Regions from separate parts of the Chitinophaga sp. HK235 genome, predicted to be linked through region 2. Evidence: riboswitches for the same ligand, from Rfam matches in the RefSeq annotation. Region 2 holds a riboswitch; each other region holds the start of a gene.

The links. Region 2 has a riboswitch for cobalamin ahead of KD145_RS31120 (ferredoxin). Riboswitches for the same ligand answer to the same signal wherever they lie in the genome.
Region 1: another riboswitch for cobalamin. It lies ahead of KD145_RS22645 (TonB-dependent receptor); the one in region 2 lies ahead of KD145_RS31120 (ferredoxin).
Region 3: another riboswitch for cobalamin. It lies ahead of KD145_RS30605 (DUF5074 domain-containing protein); the one in region 2 lies ahead of KD145_RS31120 (ferredoxin).

What each region holds. Positions count from the first base shown of each region.
Region 1 is NZ_CP073766.1:5,967,603-5,975,292, forward strand. Features, by position in the region: gene KD145_RS22635 (carbamoyltransferase N-terminal domain-containing protein) at 23-1,762, opposite strand; gene KD145_RS22640 (glycosyltransferase family 4 protein) at 1,731-2,849, opposite strand; cobalamin riboswitch at 3,076-3,264, shown strand; gene KD145_RS22645 (TonB-dependent receptor) at 3,512-5,860, shown strand; gene KD145_RS22650 (PepSY domain-containing protein) at 5,889-7,385, shown strand.
Region 2 is NZ_CP073766.1:8,055,644-8,063,333, reverse strand. Features, by position in the region: gene KD145_RS31140 (sirohydrochlorin chelatase) at 1-778, opposite strand, end outside; gene cobA (uroporphyrinogen-III C-methyltransferase) at 782-1,549, opposite strand; gene KD145_RS31130 (SDR family NAD(P)-dependent oxidoreductase) at 1,524-2,366, opposite strand; gene KD145_RS31125 (TonB-dependent receptor) at 2,368-4,404, opposite strand; gene KD145_RS31120 (ferredoxin) at 4,419-4,739, opposite strand; cobalamin riboswitch at 4,867-5,056, opposite strand; gene cbiB (adenosylcobinamide-phosphate synthase CbiB) at 5,134-6,069, opposite strand; gene KD145_RS31110 (histidinol-phosphate transaminase) at 6,054-7,076, opposite strand; gene KD145_RS31105 (cobyric acid synthase) at 7,073-7,690, opposite strand, start outside.
Region 3 is NZ_CP073766.1:7,935,890-7,943,579, forward strand. Features, by position in the region: gene KD145_RS30590 (TonB-dependent siderophore receptor) at 1-1,911, shown strand, start outside; gene KD145_RS30595 (YncE family protein) at 1,916-3,067, shown strand; gene KD145_RS30600 (PKD domain-containing protein) at 3,081-4,268, shown strand; cobalamin riboswitch at 4,559-4,778, shown strand; gene KD145_RS30605 (DUF5074 domain-containing protein) at 5,052-6,386, shown strand; gene KD145_RS30610 (hypothetical protein) at 6,442-7,374, shown strand; gene KD145_RS30615 (NUDIX domain-containing protein) at 7,378-7,690, opposite strand, start outside.

The DNA.
Region 1 (7,690 bases), 2.1 Mb from region 2:
ATTGGTTAGATGTAGTTTGATATTACGGGGCTTGCAGCCTGTCAATAGGAGTAATGGATTCTTCTTTGCTCACCATTTCAAAAGAAATTTTTTGTTCTCTTTCATATAGAAAATGATTGCTCCACACATAATTTACCCGTCCCCAGTTCATAGCCGACGCTACATCCGGGAAAAAGCCTTTCCCATTGTAATTGGCGCTGGTATTACATAAGAGAGGTATGCCACTTAGTTTTTTGTATTCATTAAGCAGACGGAATATGACCGGATTGTCTGATTCACTGACGGTCTGCAGTCTGGCTGTACCATCCAGATGACAAATAGCAGGGATGCGGCTTTTCCATTCCTCCCTGACCTGGTGGTCAAAGAGCATATAAGGATCTTTGTTGCCGGGATCGAAAATGGCTTTTGCATCATGCTCCAGACAGATGGGAGCTACCGGACGATAATCTTCCCTGCCTTTTATATGATTGAGGATTCGCTTCATATAGGGATGTGTAGCCGGCGCCAGAATGCTTCTGTTACCCAGGGCTCTGGGGCCCAGTTCGGCCCGCCCGTTTAGAAATACTACAGGTTCATTTTTCAGAAAAAGATGGAGGGCCAGTTCTTCAATAGTAGCAGGTTTCTTTATCCAACCCTCACGCAGGGCCTCTTCCATGACAGGAGGCCCTGAGAAAACATTCCAGTCAAGATAGTTAATGCCGGTACTATGAATCATTTCGCAGCAACCAGCACCAATGGCACTACCCGAATCATTGGGAAATGGAGGCACCCATACTTCGTTAAACAAACCGGCATTGCGGATAGCACTGTTCCATTTAATATTCAGCGCGCTTCCCCCGGCAAAACATAAGTTCTTCGCTTTATTACCTTCCTTTTTTATTTTCTCTCCCAGCTCTTTTACCAATAGTTGTTCAAGAAAAATGTGGAAAGAAAGCAGGATATCCTCGTGCGCATAATGGAGAGCGCTTGTCTGCCTGATAAAGTCCTGTGCAAATAATTGTGCAAAGATTAATCCCCGTTCTTCATGTCCCTGTCCGAAAATGTTTGCACAGGCCATGGCTTTGTCCTGGTGTTTCTCATAAAGTTCATGGAACACCGGTATCATTTCTTTTCTGTAGGTACCTTTTGCAATATATGCCATCACTTTCCCGGCAACACTCAGATCATCCATAAGGCTGTCCTCATTCACCAGAAAAGGTTTGAAATGTTGTGAAAAGAGCGAGTATATATTCCCTATCATGTTGAATAACACACCCAGGCTTTCCACTTCATTGGTCTTGCAATGATAATAGAATAGTTGCGGGTACATACCTCCGTCCCAGGTAAGTACATAGGAGTCTTGTCCTGCTTTAGCCATAGGACTGGTGCAATAAGCGGCCGCAATATGTCCGGCTATATGAAAGTAACTGGAGTAATGAAAGCTGATGGGGCCGGGCAGTTCAAAACTTTTTCGTTGCATAATGTTGGCGCTTTCTTCACTGTAACGATCATATCCTGCCAGATTTACATTGGTATTTCCCTTTCCAAGGTCGATGACTTGTGCCTCATGCGGGTCCCATCCATCGATGACATACTTATCCATTTGCCAGAATGAGTAACCATATAGATTGAATATGGCATTAATTTCATCTATGCCTATGTTGAACTCGCTATATCTTGCAGCGTTGTTCAACTTTTCCATCTCATAACTGAAAATGAGCCGTTGATCATCGATCAGTGCTATGGAGCCGTCATGGCTTAGTTTGATACTGCAGATTTTCATATGATTTATTTTGAAGTACGTCAGTGTAAAATGAAAGGAGCTGGTTGTATGTCCGGGAAGGTGAAAAGATGGAATGAAACCTTTGCTGGGCAAGTGTTGTCAGGCTTCGGCGAAATAGCGGATTGATGAGGGTTTGTTCCATCATTTTGGATAAGGAATGAGTATCGGCAATTGGAATCAGGCCAGGGTAATCGGCTCCCAGTATCCATTTTAATCCATGGGTCATAGTGCTGATCAGCGGTTTGCCGCGGTAGGCCTGTTCCAGCATGGCGATCCCACATCCTTCAAACAGTGAAGAAGAAATAAAAATTTCGGCGCTGTCGCTGATGGATAAAGAATCTTCGAGCGGATGAAAAGCACCGTGAAAATGAACACGGTCGGCAATACCCAGCATCCTGGATTGCTGTAGTAGCCTTTCATGATCATCCCCTTCTCCCCAAATACAGATGGTGGCGGTGGTATATCGTTTCGACAGAAGGCTGAAGGCTCCCAGCAGGTATTCCAGCCCTTTTTCCGCCGATAATCTGCTGATACAACCGAATGTAGACTGGGGATAACTCCGGTCTGTGCGTTTGTACAGATCATTCATCAGGGTATTTGAAACGAGCTGGATGGGCTTGTTGAAATGGTACTCATTTCTGACGATGATTTCGGTGTACGGATTCATCACAATCAGTCCATCCAGGAATTGCATATGCTCCTGCATGTTTTCCGGTAGCCACCAGCAATGATTGCTAAGGTCTGTAGGCTCGAGCCCGCAAATGGGAAACCCGTATTGCTTATACCGGAGAATGTCAAAGCAAAATGATTCCAGGGGCATCACCTGCATCAATGAGATAGTAAAGCGGGTCGCAATAGTATCGATCGTATGGATGTAGTCGTTGATGTCATTGGAATGGATCTCTGCAAAACTTATCTGTCCAGAGCCGGAAGCCTTATCCATGACGGATTTCCAGACAGGATGGATGGCACGGGTTACAATATGCACATGGATGCCTGCAGACTTCAGCAAACGACAAAAGGCTGATACCATATACTCGCTTCCGCCAAGTTTACTCAGATCAGGGGTAAGCCAAATGATTTTCATAGATGTTTCCATTCGTGATAGGGGTTTCAGAATCCTGTGGTCCGGGGCTAGTTTTGGGGTTTCAGTTTGTTTGATATGGAACAAATCTGCTACAAAAAAGTTCGAAATTCCGATAGGCTCCGGATCAGGCAGGTTTTTGAAACCCTGGAAGGAACTTATTTTGTTTTTTATGCCCCAAAGATTTTAATGCTGGTAATTACTATATTTGCCCCGTTTTCGTTCTTTTCTTTCCCCAACAAAAAGAGGTTCTGCTTAAGTGCAGATTAATAGGGAATCGTGTGAAAATCACGAACTGTCCCGCAACTGTAAGTAACGTTCAGGTTACTGCCAGGAAATGTCCACTGGTCTTTGATGACTGGGAAGGACGGCAGTAATGTTACAAGTCAGGAGACCTGCCTTTTTTATGCTGGCAATGCTTTCGTGGGCTGAAGCAACGTCAAGTTTGGAGTTTTGTACCTGAAGTGTATTCATTTCGGGGCAGTGTATGCAATGGGCATACCTCCGGTCTTTTTCTGTATAGCAGTATCCGATGGCATGGTAAAGTTTTGAAGAACAATTTTCTGTCTTCATCATCATTATCAATGCAAAACGCTACAATCAACCACTCCCGGACGAGGAGCCATTTTTTTAACTGTCCCCCTTCTTATTTACGGATTTTGTTCATGTGTACCATTATCGGTGTTTTACAGATGGTTGTTACAGATGATCAACTTTATGCACAATCGCAAACGACTGCTGCCCATTCCGGCAGCCTGCGCGGACAAATTACTTCAGAAACCGGCGAACCCCTCGCCGGTATTACGGTACGGCTGAACGAAACCGGCTATGGTGCCGTAACAGATGCGGATGGCCGGTTTCAGCTTTCAACCATACCTGCAGGCAACTACATCCTTGCTGTCAGCGGCGTTGGCTACCATGTGGCCGAGCAACGGGTGGCAATAAGCAACAGGAAAACAACGGAGTTGTCGTTGCAACTCAGTAGCCGCACCGGACAGCTCTCCGAAATCACTATCACTTCAGCACAAAAGTCTGCTGTCATTAGTGTGAATAAAATTGCAGTACCTATCAGGGACCTGCCACTCACAACGACCACCATCTCTGCCCGTACGCTGGAACAAAGAGGCACAGATGATCTGGGAGAAGCTATGAAAAACACCGCCGGTGTGCGTGCCAATAATACCTATGGCGGTTTTCAGCATTTTACCATTCGGGGTTTTAACAATTTTGTATTGCTGGTAGATGGTGTCAGAGACGAGCGTCACAATATTTCCACCAGCGCCCCCAGTACCAATCTGGCTAACATCGAACGCATAGAAGTATTGAAAGGGCCTGCCTCTGTTTTATATGGACATTCAGCATTGGGCGGCATTATTAACCTGGTCCGTAAACGTCCTACCAGCGAACAGAAGGCGGACTTCTCAGCTTCCTATGGTAGTTTTAATACCCGCCGGATGCGGGTGGGCGCCGGTGGTGCGCTGAGTAAAAAACTCCTGTACCGGGTAGATGCAGGACTGTCTGCCACCGATGGTTACCGCCAGTCAGGCATGAATACCAACAACGCCTATCTGGCACTGGATTACACACCCACAGCCCATGATAACTTTTACCTGACCCTTGGCGCCAACCACGATAAATATGCTACGGATGCCGGTATCCCAATGCTGGAAGGTGGGAAATTAACACCTGGCATGAACATGGATACCCGTTACAACGATCCGGCAGATTTCCTGAAAAACACGCAGTATAATGTTCAGCTGCGTTATACGCATCAGTTCAGCCATTCACTCCTGTTGTCCAATCAGCTCTCTTATTCAGATGATAACATCAACTATTTTTCAACAGAAGAACTGACATTCAATAAAACGCTGGATTCTCTCAAACGCACTTCCCCACTCTATTTCAATCATCTGACCAAACCGCTGCAAAACCAGCTGGAACTGACTTACAATACACAAACTGGAAAAATTGAACAGAAAGTGCTGGTGGGGTATTCATTCAGTTACCTCGACAGAAAAACCTATAGCGCCAATATTTTCGGTGCAGGGCTGCATACACAGGTGGCTGTACAAAACCCTGTATTGAACCAGGGTAACGTTGACTACTATACGACGCAGTACAAGGCTACAGAAGAAACCGTACATGGTTTTTACCTGCAGGACTGGCTTAAGTTCTCCAATAAGCTGAAAGGTCTGATTGGTTTGCGTTATGATATCTTCAAAGGGACTTATTATACCAATAAAGTAGACGCCAATCGTGATATTACTGACAGAGGCGCTAAAACAGATATTCCCGCCTCAGCTCTGACCTACCGCGCCGGTCTGGTATATCAACCTACGAAGGCCTGGTCTGTTTATGGCTCATATTCCACTTACTTCAAACCTTCCCGGAGAGTGGCACCCAATGGAGAGACCTTTGATCCGGAAGATGGTTATCAGGGAGAAGCGGGCACAAGGCTGGAGTTTGGCCATAGCTGGGCGGTAAACGGCTCTGTGTACTACATGCGGAAGAATAATCAGGTGGAAAGTTTACCCGGTGGTGTATACAAACGGATTGGCTCAGCAGATTCCAGAGGGTACGAACTGGAGTTGCAGGGAAGCCCGCTGGCAGGCCTGGATGTTAACGCAGGATATACCTTTACCAATGCGGCGTATCGTCCTTTTGCGGGAAAAGAGATCAATACAGTGGCCGGAAAAACCGTGGCATTGGCTCCCAAACATATGGCTAATCTATGGGCCAACTATCAGTTGCAGCGGTCTGTGTTGCGTGGTTTAAGTATTGGTATGGGATTGAATTATATGGGAGATAGTTATGCGAATAGTGCCAACACCTATATCCTTCCCGCATATACGGTGATAGATGCTGCATTGGGGTATCAGATCGGAAAGATTGGTCTGCGGTTGAATGTCAACAATCTGGCAAATGAACGCTATTTCGCCAATGTGATCATCACCAATCAGTTCTATCCGGGTGCTACCCGCAACTATCTGCTGACCCTGAAGTATTCCTTGTAGGATCTGAACAGATTTACACCTTACAACTATGTTCAGAAAAAAAATGCTAAAAGCAATACTATTGCTGCATCGTTATCTGGGGTTTGTACTGAGCCTGATGTTTGTGGTCTGGTTTTTATCCGGCTTTGTGATGATGTACGCAGGTTATCCAACGATGAAACCGGACCAACGGTTAAAGCAGCTGCCACCGGTTAATATGGAGGCATGTCACCTGACGCCGCAGCAGGTATTGAATGTTGCCGGTATCACTGATTCCATCGTCACCATCCGGATGGGTATGCTACTGGCCCGCCCTGTTTATAGAATCGTTACACAGCAAAAAAGGCATATAGCCATCTTTGCAGACAACGGTGCCGTGATAGATAAAATAGATGTTGCATCGGGCAGTCGGCTGGCACGGGCTTTTGTGCACGATGCCAGCCGGCCCCAGGCGGTAGATACACTATGGCAGATAGACCAGTGGATGGCAGCCTATCGTTACCAGGGATATCTGCCGGAGGTGTATCGGTTTAAGATGAATGATCCGGCTGCTACCTATGTGTATGTATCCTTTCATACCGGTGAAGTAGTGCAGATGGTGAATGCCCGGCAACGGTTCTGGGCCTGGCTGGGGCCTATTCCCCACTGGATCTACCCGACTATACTCATTCGCAACCGGCCGGTATGGAGCCAGGTGGTGATATGGGTTTCACTTATTGGCGCCGTGATGTGTCTGACAGGTATTATCATGGGCATTGTTCGTTATAAACGGAAAAACAAACAGCCGCTGGTCTTCAGCCCATATCAGAAAAAATGGTTCCGTTATCACCATTATACGGGGTTTGTGTTTGGCATCTTTGTATTTACCTGGATTTTAAGTGGCTGGTTCTCGATGAGCCCGGTGGCATTCGGCCCGGGTCCTGGCAAACAGCTGGCTGAACGCGATCTTTTATCCGGAGGCCCGTTAAACGTACCGGCGTTTACGTTATCCCCGCGTCAGGCGGTTTCCATATTCAGTTCATTCTTAATAGTAAAGGAAATACAATTGATTCAGCTGGATGGCAAGCCCTATTACCTTGCTTATCAGGATGCTCAGCATACACGCTTACTGGCAGCAGACCAGGAGAGAAGTATTCCGTTTGAATATTTCCCGGACTCGCTTTTCATCGGTAAGGTCAGGGCTTTTCAGCCGGCACAACAAATAAAAGAGTCTGTTGTATTGAATCACTATGATGATTATTACTATTCCCGCACCTTTGAAAAAAGATTGCCTGTATTAAGAGTAAAGGTTGACAATTCGGAACAGACCTGGTATTATTTCGATCTGAAAACAGGTCAGCTGGCGCTGCGGCATGAAAAGGGGAGCCGGCTGGAACGCTGGCTGTACCATGGTTTGCATAGCCTGGATTTCAGCTTTCTCGTATATAGGAGACCGTTATGGGATATCGTGGTATGGGTGCTGATGCTGGGAGGTACAGCTGTCAGCATCACAGGGTTGGTACTTACCTGGAAATGGCTTAGAAGAAAGGCAGGGAAAATGTATTAGATGAGAAAACGGATTTCAGGGTGTTACAAAGCATTGTAAATTAATTTATTAATAACCCTGTTCTTATTCTGGCATTTGAGCTGTTTTAATCCAGCCATAAAAAATTTAACAAAATAATATTTTTATAAGGTAATATACTTATTAAGATTTATCTTTACGGACCGTTTTCCTATTGTACTGTTGTTTTGCTTATGAAAGTGGCAATGAAGTGCCCCTTGTTATTAGGAGTTTAATGCTAATCAAACCGGTGTTTAAAGTAGATCGACCAATCTCTTTTAAAATGACCTGTCGTTTTTGCGCGAATA
Region 2 (7,690 bases):
TACACAGCTGACAGTTCATATTGCCATGACCAGCCTGTGCTTCCCGTATGCGTTCATCGATGGCTTGCAGCAGCAGCTCATGACTGCCGAAAGCTGCTGTGCACAGGTATTCTTTGGTGGAAGAAGCCTGCCAATCGGCCACCTGGCTGTAGATCCGCTTGAGCAGTATACCCGTAAAGAGAAAAACCGGCAATACTACCACCCTTTTGAAGGGCAGACATTCCAGGATGGGCAAGGTGTCTGCCAGCAGCGGTTGAGTCACTCCTATATAAGCAGTGGTCGTAAATCCGAAGCCCATGCCTTCTCCCAGCATGCGGGCCAGCTTGGCCACATCGCTATTGGCATCCGGATCGTTGGTGCCCCGCCCTACCAGCAACAAACAGGCATCTGCCCTGTCTACCGCCTTCGCAGCAGCTTCTGCTTCTTCTATTAATAGTTGGGATAACTGCAGCAAAGGAGCGCTGATACCAAGATGCCTGGCCATGGTGATGGTCAGATCGGGATACTGCTGCTGAAGGGTGTTCATTTCATACGGGATATCGTTTTTGGCATGCCCGCCGGCAAAGAGGATAGCCGGCAATGCTATGATGTGCCGTACACCTTGCAGATACATCCGCTCTACCGCCGCCGCATATACGGGATGAGCAAATTCCAGGAAACCGTAATCAACGACATCATCAGGGTAGCGGTCCTGTAACTTGCGGACCAATACCTTGAAGTGCTCCACTCCTTCTTTATCTCTGCTGCCGTGGCCGCAGATCAGTATCCCTTTTTTCATCTTTTATACCTTAATGGATGTTGCATATTTTCCTATGATGAACACCACCGGCATCGGCAGTGCTGCCTGCTGTATGGCGGCTTCTATTTCCTGCAGGGGTGCTGTCACCTGCTGTTGTTGCGGGGCGGACACTTTCGAAACAGCTGTTACATACACTGTTTCTGATCCGGCTGCCTGCAACAGTTTGGCCACCACTACGGATAGGTTGCTCAGTCCCATATACATTACCAGCGTAGTGCCGGTGCGCAACATATTGGCCAGCGCATCCAACTGTTCATGGTCGTAGTTGGCGGTATGACCGGTACAAAAAAGCACTGCATTGCTGTGGTTGCGCTCTGTCAGCGGCACCTGGCACAGACCTGCAGCGGCAATCCCGGCGGTGATGCCCGGCACTACTTCAAACGGGATGTGGTGTTCCTGCAGATAACGGATCTCTTCCACGGCGCGGCCGTAAATAAACGGATCTCCGGACTTGAGCCTTACCACTTTCTTACCATTCAATGCATGCAGGCGCATCAGTTCATGTATCTGCTGCTGCCGTGCTGCCGGATCTATGGTGTCGCCATATTTTTTACCGGCATATATCCTTTCTGCGTCCGGCCGGCACAGCGCCAGTATCTCTTCAGACACCAGATTGTCGTGCAGGATTACATCAGCCGCTTCTATACAGCGTGCAGCCCTTACCGTTAGCATGTCCGCAGCACCGGGGCCAGCCCCTACGATGCATACCGGATGCAGGATATTATTATTTTGTTCCTGTTGTTGGTGCATTAAAAATCAATAACGGATCATCATAAATGAATTCATATCCTAACCTTTGTTTCAGTTTGGCGGAACTCACTATTTTATATGGTTGTTCTATGGGTTGTAATTTTTTAGGCATCTCCAGCTTCTGTGCCTGTGCAGCCGCCCTGTAATAGTGGTAGCGGATAGGATGCACGCTGGCGCAGGCATTGAAGATCTCTCCCCAGATATCTTTTTCGAGTAACAGGCTGATAATACCGATACAATCATCACGGTGTATCACGTTCATGGGCACATCGTTGCTACGACGCTGTGTGAGCAGTGTTTCAGCGTTCGGGATCCTGTCGTAACCGATGAGTCCTCCGAAGCGGAGCACGGTAGTACGAAAGGAAGGTGACTGCAACAGCAGTTGTTCCACTTCCCGTAAAGCAACGCCATTGGGCGTTTCCGGCATCACCATATTATGCTCTGTTACCATATCGTTGACATCGGCATAAACAGAAGTAGAGCTTACGAAGATTACTTTTTTAATACCTGTTGTTTCCAGCTTCTCTCTCAGGATTTTTATTTCCTGCACATGCGCTTCTGTTCCTCTTTCCCTGTTGCGGGGCGGGATATTGATAATCAGTATATCAGCATCCCAGAAGGTATCAGGTGCTTCGAGCTGTGATTCACTCAGAACGACCTGATAGCCGTCTATGCCTGCTTCCTGTAGTTCCTGTACGCCGGCGGCCGTGGTCCTGGCGCCTTTCACAGTGTATCCGATACGCTGCAGATGCTGAGCCAGTGGCTTGCCCAGCCAGCCGCAACTTAAAATGCTGATTTTAGGGAGATGTTGATCCATATTAGAATTTAACAGTTATACTACCTCTGAGGCAGAACGGTGTCCCTGGCGTAATATGGAAGTCCATGACCGGCGCTTTTTCGTCTTTCAGTTGTGATTCATCATAGAACTGAGCTTCTGCCCATTTCTCATTAAAAATATTTTCAGCAGAAAGTCCGAATTCAAAACGGCGCCATTGATATTTCACAACAGCGTCGGTGAGAAAATAAGCGGCCGATTGAACACTATTATCTTCGATGGCTGCACGTTTACCCATATAACGGTAACGTATACCTGCATTCCATCCTTTTGTTGCCTGCCAGGAAACACCGCCTGTGCTGGTGAAGACGGGCGCAAAGGGAATATAGTTTTCCTTTGCGGGAGCGTCCATCAGACGAGGGTGTGCATAGTTGAGGTTTACATCGGCCCATAATGGCTTCCAGATATGATAACGCAAGGCTATATCTACACCGGTACGGGTAGCACGGCCAATGTTTTCATAGCTGCCATCATCTGCGATGAAACGGAATTCTGCATCACTCTGCAACCACCACCATGTAGCGGTCAGCAGCAATTTACTGTTTAACTTGAAATTAGCGCCAAGGTCGGCCCCATAAGAACGGGGAACAGCACTCTCCTGTCCGCTGCGTATAGCCACGTTGGCATAGTTGGAATGAAAGCCCATGCCGGTTTTGGCGAAAAATGCCAGCGAAGGAGATAAATCGTAATAAATGTTAATCTTCGGACTCAGCCGGTAGGCCACACTATTGCCATTATTGGAAGGGTCCATCCGGTCGCGCAGATTAAAGGTAAATACATCGTTACGCAGCCCGACGTTGAAGCTCCATCCACCGGCCAGGCGCAGCGTTTCGCTGAAGTAGAGGGAGTAGTTGGCCACTGCCACCCGGGAGGAATCCTCATGAGACAGCAGATCTCTTTCCTTTACATGATCGCGGCCCAGGCTTACCAGGTCTATCCTCGCTCCCAGCCCTATTTCTGATTGCAGGGTTGCTTTTCCCAGGCGGCCTTCATGGCGCCAGGTATTTTTATATCCGAAGAGGTCACGTTTCTCCCATTGTCTGATTTCATCTCCATTCTCCCTATCATCTTTATAAAAAGTAAAGTTGGACCAGAGGTCAAACAGGTTTCTTACATAATACAACTGTTGCCGCAGGGAAGAGCGCTCGCTGAGCCGGGTATCCCAGAGCAGGTTGGCATTGATACGGGTAGTCTTTCCTCCTTCTGAGGGATCAATAGAGCCAAAGCGGCGAAGAGAGCCATCTTCAAGGGCGCGCAGCGGTACCTGTCCGGAAGCATTCCAGTTGCTCGTAAAGCCCGAAGCAATCAGGGAAATGGTATTGTTACTGTTAAGGGCAATGTTGTATCTGCCTAACAGGTTCATTCGTTTAAAGCGTTGTGAATTGTCGAAGTAGCTGTCAGTGTACGTATAGTCGGCAGCGATATAAGCGTTCTGGTCCCTGGTGCCTGGTTGCTGTTGTTTATCCAGCAGCCGGAGCATAGTAGCAACGCGGGCTGTGTTAAACTGGCCGTATTCCAGTTTCACGAACTGATTATCGGGTCTGAACAGGGAAGTATACACGGCAGCACCTGCATTTGTAAAGTCGCCCTGGGAGGCCTCGTAGGGTCCTTTGTAATAAGCGGCTCCGCCGATCACTTCCGGGATCAGGAAGTGCATATCGGCATATCCTTGTCCGTGGGCATGATTGGGGAGGTTGACAGGTATACCGTCTACGAATATACCGAAATCGGTGCCATGGTCGTTATCGATGCCCCGTACCAATATTTGTTCGGCTTTTCCGCCGCCGGCATGTTGCGCGATAAAAAGACCCGGTACGGTGCGAAGCAGGTCCTGAGCCGATTTTATCGGTTGCAGCTGCAGGTCAAGTTTGGAAAGCATGTGCGCACTTTTGTCGGTGCTGCCAGCGATGTCGATCGCTTTAAGGTTGAGTATTTTGAGGGAAAGGGTGTCTGTGTTTTTGTGTTGTGCCAATGCCGGCAATGCCAGTGCAGACAATACAGCTGTATAAAAAATTCGCATGAAAATGGGTTAGCTTAACGGATAGTTGTTTCTTCTCCAAAAAAGATAGCTTCGCTGACCGGTTTGTCGTTCAGGAAGTGGCTGATAACGAGATTACTGGTATTTTCCGGATACATTTCCTTATACCAGGTCCCGTCGGGATGGATAAAAACAATCGGTCCGTGTTCGCATTGACCGGTGCATCGTGTGCGGATGGTATGCACTTCCTCATGCAGGTTGTTGTCTGAGATAGCAGCTCTGAGCTGCAGGGTGGTGTCTTCCGCGCCTTTTTTGAGGCAGGAATTACCGTTGCAGATAAACGCGATGCGTTTAACTTTTTGAAGATCTTTGCCCATGGATTAAGTTAATAAGCCCGTTAACTGTTAAATAAAATTGCGGCGAGCTGAGGGGAGGAATATCAGGGAAGATTCTTACATACGGGGAGTATGAAGGAAACTGTCCTGGCTTCTATCCCGGAAGCAGACCGTGAACATGTTTCCTGGCAGGTCTTCTGGCTTGTTCTGTTGTCTGACGCCTTCCCGTTGACACAGTGGCTATATTATCAGCAACGTATAGATGAACTTACAGCAGCGGGTACTGCTCCGGATTTACACCGGATTCCCTTTTAAGTGTACCTCAGAAAAGGCTACACACCTGGTAACGGCGGCGAAGATAGGAAAGATTTACGGATTTTTTTATTTAGAGATTTAGTTATTTGAAATGCAGCGAAGATTGTGTTTTGGCCACTACCTAAATAATCAAATAATAAAATAATAAAATAATAAATATCATCACCAGCGTGGTTGCGTGATTAACGTACATCACCTTGCTGAATTCGTGATGAGCGATATCCCGGGGTTGTTCGCCGATATAAGGTTTCTCCACCACCCTGCCGTGGTAGGTATTGGGACCTCCGAAACGACAGTTGAGAATACCTGCCAGGGCCGCCTCCGGATAACCGGAATTGGGGCTGGCATGTGACCTGCCAAAACGGATGATGTACTGTGCCGCACGGCGGCTACCTGACACCAGCACCATCAGCAAGGCCGTAATCCTGGCCGGGATAAAATTGGCCACATCATCCAGGCGGGCAGCCACTCTTCCAAAATAATAGTAACGATCATTTTTATAACCCACCATCGAATCGAGGGTATTGATCATCTTATATAACATCATACCCGGCAGGCCCAGCAGCGCATAATAAAACAACGGAGCAATCACGCCATCACTGAGGTTTTCAGACATAGACTCCATTACCGCCACCCGTATCTGGTTAGGTGATAAAGCTGTGGTATCACGGCCAACAATCCAGGACAACCGTTTACGGCCAGCCTCCAGGCCCTGCTGGTGCAGCGTATCAAACACCTCCCTTCCTTCCAGCAGCAGGCTTTTATTGGCCAGCGCAAAAAACACAAAAACAGTGGTAAAGGCCAGCCAGGCCCAGGGCCATTGTTCCAGCCAGTGCTGCGCCAGATAAAAACAGATAAACACAGCGGCACAAAGGCCCAGCGTCATCAGCGCCCCTTTCCACAAACGGCCATGGCCACGGTTCAGCAGCCGTTCCGTATAGCCGATCAGGTGACCAAAAAACTTCACGGGATGTGGCCAGCTGCGGGGATCTCCCAGCAACAGGTCCAGCAGATAACCTAACAGTAAGGGTAATACGAATTTTACGAAAGCGTCCATTGATGCAGGGCAGTGATGAGTAACTGATTATCTTCCTCGTTGCGGCATGCTACGCGGCAGTGTCCCTGTTCCAGGCCATAAAAATTGGAGGCATCCCGGATCAGTATCCCGTAGTTATTGACCAGCCATAGTTTCAGGGCAGCCGCAGTACCCGTGAGAGTTTCAAACAGGAAGTAGTGGGTATGGGTAGGATACGCTTTGAACTCAGGCATTTTCCGTACTCCTTCCCAGAGCTGGTAAGTATCTGCCAGCAAGGAGTCCAGCGGCAGCTCAAATTCTTCCGGATGGTCCATGATATAATAACCGGCTTCCAAAGCCAGGCTGTTGACCGACCAGGGCATTCTGAACGCCCTTACCTTGTCCAGCAGCGGCTTTTGTCCTGCCAGGTATCCTAAGCGCAGCCCGGGGATGCAGCAGGTTTTGGTGAGCGACCGTACAATCAGCACATTAGACAGTTGATGCAGGCGAGGCAACAACGTAATGGCATTACGGGTGAATTGTATATAGGCTTCGTCAATGATAAATATAGTGCGGTTATTGAACTGTATCAGCTGCAGCATTCCCTCTTCACTCATCACCTGGGCCGTAGGATTGTTGGGATTACAGATAAACACCAGATCGGTAATAAACCGGGTATCAGGCGCCAGCTTCTCCCAGAAAAAGTAACTCAGTTCATGCTTATGGAGTTTGCAGGCGTCAGCATATTCCGCGAAGGAAGGTACCACCACCGTCGTGGTTGCGCCGCTGAAAGCCTGTGCCACCAGGTAAATAGCTTCTGTGCCTCCGTTGGTCACCATCACCATACCGGGTGTCAGTTCTTCCCGTTGTTCTATCTGCTGCTGCAGTTTAACAGCCCCTGCATCCGGGTAGTGGCCGACACCACTGACTTTGCCCGCAATATGCTGTACCAGTTTTTCCTGTGTGCCGCCATACCATACATTTGAGCTGAAATCAGCTACAATAGGGTGGTTGAACAGGTATGCATCATCTCCGTGTCCTTGTATCATAAACAAATAGCTTTATACACCGATTCCATATCGAGATGTTGCCGGATATGAGCGGCCAGTTTATCATATTGAGCCGACCGGAAAGCACGATAGTCGAAGCTTTGAGCGGTAGTCACTGTTTTCCCGCAGGCAGCCAGCAAATCGTCCAGTACGGCGGTATTGTCGAGGATACCATGCAGGTAGGTGCCCCAGCACCTGTTGCTGAGAAAATATCCATCGGGCTGTCCATCATCCAGTACATTCAGCGGTGAAGATGTTTCTCCTGTTGTATGTCCCATATGGATCTCATACCCTTCACAGGAAGCAGCCTGCTGCCGGTAAGTAAAACGGCGCTGCCGGGTGATCTTCTCGCGGGTGAGGACTGTGCTGACCGGTAATATCCCCAGTCCGGGCATACTGCCGGGCTCTCCTTCCACACCATGCGGATCTTCAACAGACATACCCATCATCTGATAACCGCCACAGATACCGATCACCACTTTATTTCGTTTAAACGCTTCCGTTATAGCCCTTGCTGTTCCATTATTTTTGATTGCCACCAGATCGGACATTGTATTTTTACTGCCCGGGATAATCACGATATCTGCTGTAACAATATCTGCGGGATTATCTGT
Region 3 (7,690 bases), 120 kb from region 2:
AGTACCAGAACCCGCGAACTGCGGGAGGTGTCTGTCAGCGCTCCTCGCGGTAATAAAGAAGTCGCACCGGGACAGCAGCTGAAAGGCAAGGAGCTGCAGCGGTTGGGTACCCAGTCGGTAGCAGATGCACTGCGCTACTTTTCCGGCATCCAGGTAAAGGACTACGGCGGCATCGGCGGCCTGAAAACGGTAGACGTCCGCAGTATGGGCACCAACCATACCGGCGTATTTTTCGATGGCATTGAATTAGGAAATGCACAGAACGGCCAGGTAGACCTGGGCAAGTTCTCACTGGACAACATGGAAGAGATCTCCCTGTACAATGGTCAGAAAAGCAGCATCTTCCAGCCGGCAAAAGACTATGGCTCTGCGGGGTCCATCTACCTCACTTCCATCAAACCCCGCTTCGAAGCCGGTGAACAACGTCACATAAAAGGTACTTTTAAAACCGGCTCTTTCGGCCTCATCAACCCTTCCATCCTCTGGCAGGAAAAAATAAGCCAGCGTGTGTCAGCTTCCTTCAATGCCGAATGGATCAATGCCAACGGCCGATACAAATTCCGCTATCAAAAAGAAAAAGGATATGATACCACCGCCATCCGCAAAAACAGTGATATCAACGCGCTGCGTGTGGAAGGGGGGCTGCATGGTATCCTCAACGGCGGCGAATGGAACAGCAGGATCTATTTCTATAATTCAGAAAGAGGCCTGCCGGGCTTTGTAGTCAACAATGTATTCGGTCATGTCGACCGGCAATGGGACCGCAACTTTTTTGTACAGTCTTCCTGGCGTAAAGACCTGAGCAAACGGTACAGCCTTATGCTCAACGGAAAATACGCCTACGACTATACGCATTATCTGGCACCAGATACTGTGCGTTATATCGAAAACCGCTACCGCCAGCAGGAAGTATATGTGTCTGTAGCCAATCAGTACCTGCTCACCAGCTGGTGGAACCTGGGCCTGTCCGGCGATTTTCAATGGAATAAGCTGAATGCCGACCTGACTAATTTCTCTTATCCTCAACGTTTTACCACACTGGTGGCCCTGGCCACCTCGGTGAATTTCAACCGTTTCAGTGCGCAGGCCAGTTTGCTCAACACCATCATGAATGAAGAAGTGAAGAAAAATGCTGCAGCTCCTTCACATCAGGAACTTACACCTGCTGTATTTGTCTCCTGGCAACCTTTTGCGAAACCCAATATCACCTGGAGGTCGTTTTACAAACGCATCTTCAGGATGCCTACCTTCAACGATCTCTATTACACAGATATCGGTAACTCCAACCTGGAGCCCGAGTTTGCCACGCAATACAATACCGGTCTTACCTGGAACCATACTTTCAGTGGAAAAATATTGCAGGAACTGGGTGTAGAAACAGACGCCTATTACAATGAGGTTACCAACAAAATCGTGGCTGTGCCTGCGGCCAGCCAGTTCCGCTGGACGATGATGAACCTGGGGTTTGTGAAAATAAAAGGCATAGACGTGAAAGCCAAAGCTGTCTGGCAGGTACTGAAAGACTGCCAGCTCAGCACCCGTGTCAATTATACCTTTCAGGATGCCAGGGATTTTACCAGTCGGACAGAGAATTTTTATAGTCATCAGATACCCTACATTCCCTGGCATAGCGGCTCCCTCGTGCTGGGCGGCAGCTACCGGGACTGGGACCTGAACTATAGTTTTCTCTACACCGGAGAACGGTACGACAGCAAGGAGAATATCAGGGATAACTACATGCAACCCTGGTATACCAGTGATATCACGCTTACCCGCAGCTGGAAGCTCAATAAGACTGGCTTCCGTTGTACCGCACAGGTCAACAACCTGTTTAATCAGTATTATGATGTGGTGCTCAACTACCCGATGCCCGGCAGAAATTTCAAATTCATCTTATCTGTAAACATATAAACCCATGATAAAATTATTACGTTTTACAGGTATTGCTGTGTTGATGGCCGCCGTGGCCGTCAGCAGCTGCCGTACCGGTAATGATATTGTGCCACCGGTAGTTACGCAGGTGGATACTCCAGTAAAGCATTACCAGTACAAAGGGTTCTATCTGCTGAATGAAGGAAATATGGGCAGCAATAAGTCTACCCTCGACTTTTTTGATTTTACCAGCGGATCGTACAAAAAGAATATTTATGCGGAAGCGAATCCTACGGTGGTGAAAGAACTGGGCGATGTGGGCAATGATGTGCAGATATATGGCAATAAGCTGTTTGCCGTGATTAATGTGTCCAACAAGGTGGAGGTGATGAATGCCAACACCGTGAAGCGTATCGGGCAGATAGGACTGCTGAACTGCCGCTATATCACCTTTTCTAACGGTAAAGCCTATATTAGTTCATATGCAGGCCCTGTTTTAATAGATCCCCGGTCGCCGATAGGCATTGTGGCCGAAGTAGATACCGCCACCCTGCAGATCACCCGTAAGGTGGAAGTCGGCTACCAGCCTGAGGAAATGGCCGTCGTGAATGGTAAACTGTATGTGGCCAATTCCGGTGGCTATCGCCCACCCACATACGATAGTACCGTATCAGTGATTGATCTCAGCACTTTTAAGGAAATAAAAAAGATACCTGTTGATATTAACCTGCATCGTCTGAAAGCAGACAGTGATGGCGATTTGTACGTGACCAGCAGGGGAGACTATTACAACAGACCCTCTGCATTATACCTGGTGGACACTAAGACGGATGCCGTGAAAAAGCGTTTCCCCATGGCTGCCAGCAACCTCTGTATCTCCGGCGACACAGCTTATGTGTATGGCTCTGAATACAGCTATAATACTGCCACCTGGAGAATCAACTATGGGATGATCAATGTTAAAACAGAAACCATCATTCCCGGTAGCTTTATTACAGATGGCACGGAGAAGGCTATTAAAATGCCATATGGTGTAATGGTGGATCCTGAAACAAAAGATGTATATGTAACAGATGCCCGGGATTATGTTTCTTCCGGGGTACTGTATTGTTTTAATAAACAAGGCAAAAAGAGATGGTCAGTCACCACTGGTGATATTCCGGGGCATTTTGTCTTTTTACCGGTAACCCAATAAAACCAACTGAAAAATGAAGCAACGACTTTTACCTTTTGTGATGCTGATGGCGCTGCTCGCAGGAAGCTGTTCCAAGAGTGATGATACAACACCACCCGTTATGCCACCCGCCAATGGGCCGGATGTGTCTGTCAATGTACCGGCAGGTGGTGTGAACACCGGAAATATGAAGTGGGTACGTTTAGCCGCCACCGTGAAAAATGATAAAGGGGCCTCCTATCTGTGGAAGCTGGGCAATGATACCTTATCCACTACCAAAGAGCTGCAGTATCTGTTTTCCAAAGAAGGAAGTTATACCCTCGCATTGATTGTTAAGAATAGTGAGGGAGAAAAACGTATAGACGTTCCAGTTAAAATATCAGCCGGAAAATATATCAATGGGGTTACCCGGGTATTTGATTTTCAGCCGGCCCCTGGCCAGTTTGTACATACCTTACCGGTATGGGAGAACGGAGATGATCAACAGAAAATGAATGCCAAAGCCGAAGAAGCATTGAAGAATGGGGGTGCAATACACCTGGGTGGATTTGGTGGTTATGTCGTGATGGGATTTGATCATACGATCCTGAATGTGCCGGGTGCCTATAGTTTCACCGTACTTGGTAATGCTTTTGAAAGCTGGGCGGAGCCGGGAATCATCGAGGTGGCTTATGATGCCAATGGTAACGGACTTCCGGATGATGAATGGTATGAGATCGCCGGCTCTGAATACAACAGCTCCAAAACGATCCGTAACTATCAGATCACTTATTATAAACCGGATGAGAACAAGGTGAAAACACCTAACAAAAATTATCCTGCTCTCACCGATACCACCTATATCAAATGGAAAGATAACCAGGGGAAATCAGGATACCTGTCTAAAAACATGTATCATGTTCAGCCTTATTATCCGCAGTGGAAAGGCGATAGCATCACGTTCTCCGGCTCCAGACTGACAGATGAATATGTGGTGGACCAATCCGGTGCCGGCACTTATTTTGTTAGTCCTGCTTTCCCTTTTGGCTATGCAGACAACTGGTCTAACGATAATGAAAAGGCTAACATCAAAATCAGCTGGGCAGTTGATAAAAAAGGAAATGCTGTACAACTCAAAGGTGTTGACTTTATCCGTGTATATACCAGCATGCGTGCAGAAGGAGGATGGCTGGGAGAAATCTCCACAGAAGTAGCCGGAGTAAAAGACCTCAATCTAAAATAACAACAAGTAAAATTGTTCAAAACAAAAATCCAAAATACCAACAAGTAAAATTGTTCAAAACAAAAATCCAAAGTAACAACAAGTAAAATTATTCAAAACAAAAATCCAAAGTAACAACAAGTAAAATTATTCAAAACAAAAATCTAAAGTAACAACAAGTAAAATTATTCAAAACAAAAATCTAAAGTAACAACAAGCAAAAATTATTCAAAACAAAAATCTAAAATAACAACAAATAAAATTATTCAAAACAAATTTAGCCCAGGACTTTAGTCCTGGGATTTTTTTTGTAGGTTTGCCCCGCAATTGGTTGTTTTGTTTAACGCAAAACATTAAAAGGGAATCCGGTGTAAAACCGGAGCTATCCCCGTAGCTGTAATCCTGCACACCGGCGTTTCGCCGGTAATATTTTCCCGGAGTTTACTCCATGCCACTGTCTGCTGATGCAGATGGGAAGGCCACCGGGAAAGCAGGGAAGCCAGAAGACCTGCCAGTAGCCATCAGTCATTTGTTGCTTTCGGGTGAAAGGCACCAGAATGTTGAGCTTAACGGCTTTATGTTCACGTATTATTATTTGGTTCACCCGCTGTGCTGTGTGGTTACAGGCTTATAGACCTGTATTGTTTTTTTTGTTCCCGGTTGTTGTTATCGCATCAACTGTAGCCTGCTTGTTTTTTTACATCAAAAAAAACAAAACGGAATTCCCTTGCCTGTACTGTGGTGCCGGTGTTATGTGTTCATTTATCATCAGAAAAATATATTAACAACACATATTAGTACACTATGAATTTTAAAAAGTGTTTTGCCCTGCTGGCCTTGTTGGTGGCCCTTTTTACTGCCTGTAAAAAAGAAGAAGTAATACCTGCCGTTGGACTTCAGCAAGAAGGTCGTTCAGACACCTTACATCTGGGAGAAACTATTACGCTGCGGGCACGGGTAACTAACGCCAACGGCACTACGTTCGACTGGAAGATTAATGGTGCTGCTGCCGGCACCGATTCCATCCTGAAATTTACAGCGTCTGCAAGTGGAATGTTCCGGGTGGTGGTGACAGCCCGTAATACTGTCAGCGTTGATTCTGTTGCCTACAACTTCAAGGTGTGGGGCAAGTATGAGAACGGTTTTTTTATGCTGCAGGAAGGACAGTACGGCAATGATAACGGCGATCTCTGGTACTATAGCTATGACAGCAACAAAGTAGTGAAGAACGTTTTCAGAACGGAAAACCCCGGTAAGAGCCTGGGACCTAATACTGCCACGTTGCAGTTTGCCACCGTTTACCGGGATAAAATGTATATGGCCGTAAAAGTCGGCGGGCCGTTGGTGGTAGCTGATGCCTATACGATGAAGGAAACAGGCCGGATTGATCATCTGCCGCAGGATGAAGGTTATGCTTTTGTAGGAGTGGATAACAACAGAGGACTACTCAGTGCAATAGATGGCGTGTACCGTGTTAATCTTACAGGTCCTGTGCTGGGCGCCAAAGTGGCTGGTATCAACGGCCCTGCCGGCGACATGATACTGGCGGGTGATTATGTATTTGTAATGACGAAAGACGATGGGGTAGTAGCACTCAAAGCAGCTGACTTTAGCGTGGTGAAAAAATTTGGTATTGGCGACGCCGGTTTTGCCCGCACTAAAGACGGTAGTATATGGGTAACCGGTAAGGACTCTCTCGTAAAAATCAACCCGATATCGCTGGCGGCAGACCGGGTGAAGCTGCCGTTTAAAACTACTAATCCATGGGCATTTCTAGCCTGGCGTTCCGGCTCACTAACAGCCAGTGCCTCCGGTGATGCGGTGTATATCGCTGAACGGGAAGCGGTACAGGTTATCGGTGAAATTGAAGTGGGCGGTACCCGGCTTTACCGCTATGAACCTGGTAATGCAGCTTCATTGTCTGCTCCGTTCCTCACACTTCCTGCTGGTCAGTATTTCTATGGTTCTGCTGTAAGGTATAATGAACGCCGCAAGGAACTGGTGGTCATTGCGCTCACTGACAAATTTGGTGGCAGCAATGATAACCGCTGGCTGATGTATGATGCCGTAACGGCCAATCTGAAGGAAACAGTCCGTTATACCGGTTACTATTTCCCTGCATTGCCCATATTTTATTAATGGATCCCTCAATTTGTTATTGTCCTGTTTTTTCTTCACTTAAAAAAATACACGTATGAAAAATCCCTGTTTGACAGCCATGGCCCTGGCTGCGCTCTTTATCTGGTCTTCCTGCCGTAAAGATGCGCTCAACAATGATCTGTTAACCAATGTGGAAACCCCGCGCCCGGCACTGGTCAGCAATGTGACGATCAGACCGGCTGCCCTTACCAGCAGTCCGCTTATCAGCAAGGTGTATACCTATATGCCCGCACCCGGACAGTTTATCAATGAATCCGCTTACGGCACTATCGCTGCAGCGCAGGCAGTAGTAGGCAGTACCAGCAATCTGGTATCCCTCGGCGGTTATGGCGGATACATTGTATTTGGCTTCGATCACTCGGTAGTAAATGGTGCGGGCAACGACCTGGGTATTTATGGTAATCCCCTGGGACCTCAGTACCAATGGTCCGAGCCGGGTATTGTGATGGTGAGTCAGGATGTAAACGGAAACGGTATCCCCGATGATCCCTGGTATGAACTGGCGGGCAGTGAATACAATGCTTCCGGTACAGTCAAAAATTACCGGATCACGTATTACAATCCGCATGCAGCAGGTACCAATGTGCCCTGGAAAGACAATCTGGGCAATAGTGGTATCGTGCAGGCCAACAGCTTTCACACGGCTAACAACTACTATCCTGCGATGGCGCCCAATCAGGATTCTATTACCTTCACCGGTACCAAACTGGTCAATACCCTGGTGCCTGGTAGTATCATTACCAACCTGGCTTTCGCATGGGGCTATTCCGATAGTTATTCCAGTGAATATCCAACGTATGGGTATAATACCTTCGATATTTCATGGGCCGTGAATGCCGGCGGCCAGTCGGTAAGTCTGAATGCGATTGATTTTGTAAAGGTATATACCGGCCAGAACTGTAATGCCGGCCCATTGTTGGGGGAAATCTCCACTGAATTAAAAGGTGCGAGGGACCTGCATTTATAATGCTTATTCCGGGGCTAAGCCCCGGAATTTTGACAGCTCTTCAATGAAGGCGGCCTGTTGTGCGTTGATGAGTTTTTTGGCAGTGTCGGCATCAAACCAGCCGGCTTTGTCTATTTCGGGAAAGGTTTTTTTCCGGCCGGAATGTGGAGGCCATTCTATTTCAAAAGTATTGCTCACAATTTTTTCCGGGTCTGTATCTCCTTCTGTGGCCCAACACAATACCTGCTTCCCGCTTTTCTGGACAATGGGTTGCAGGGGTATAAAGGTACCACCGGGCTGATAACCGGTTTCTTCCTCAAACTCACGTATGGCTGCT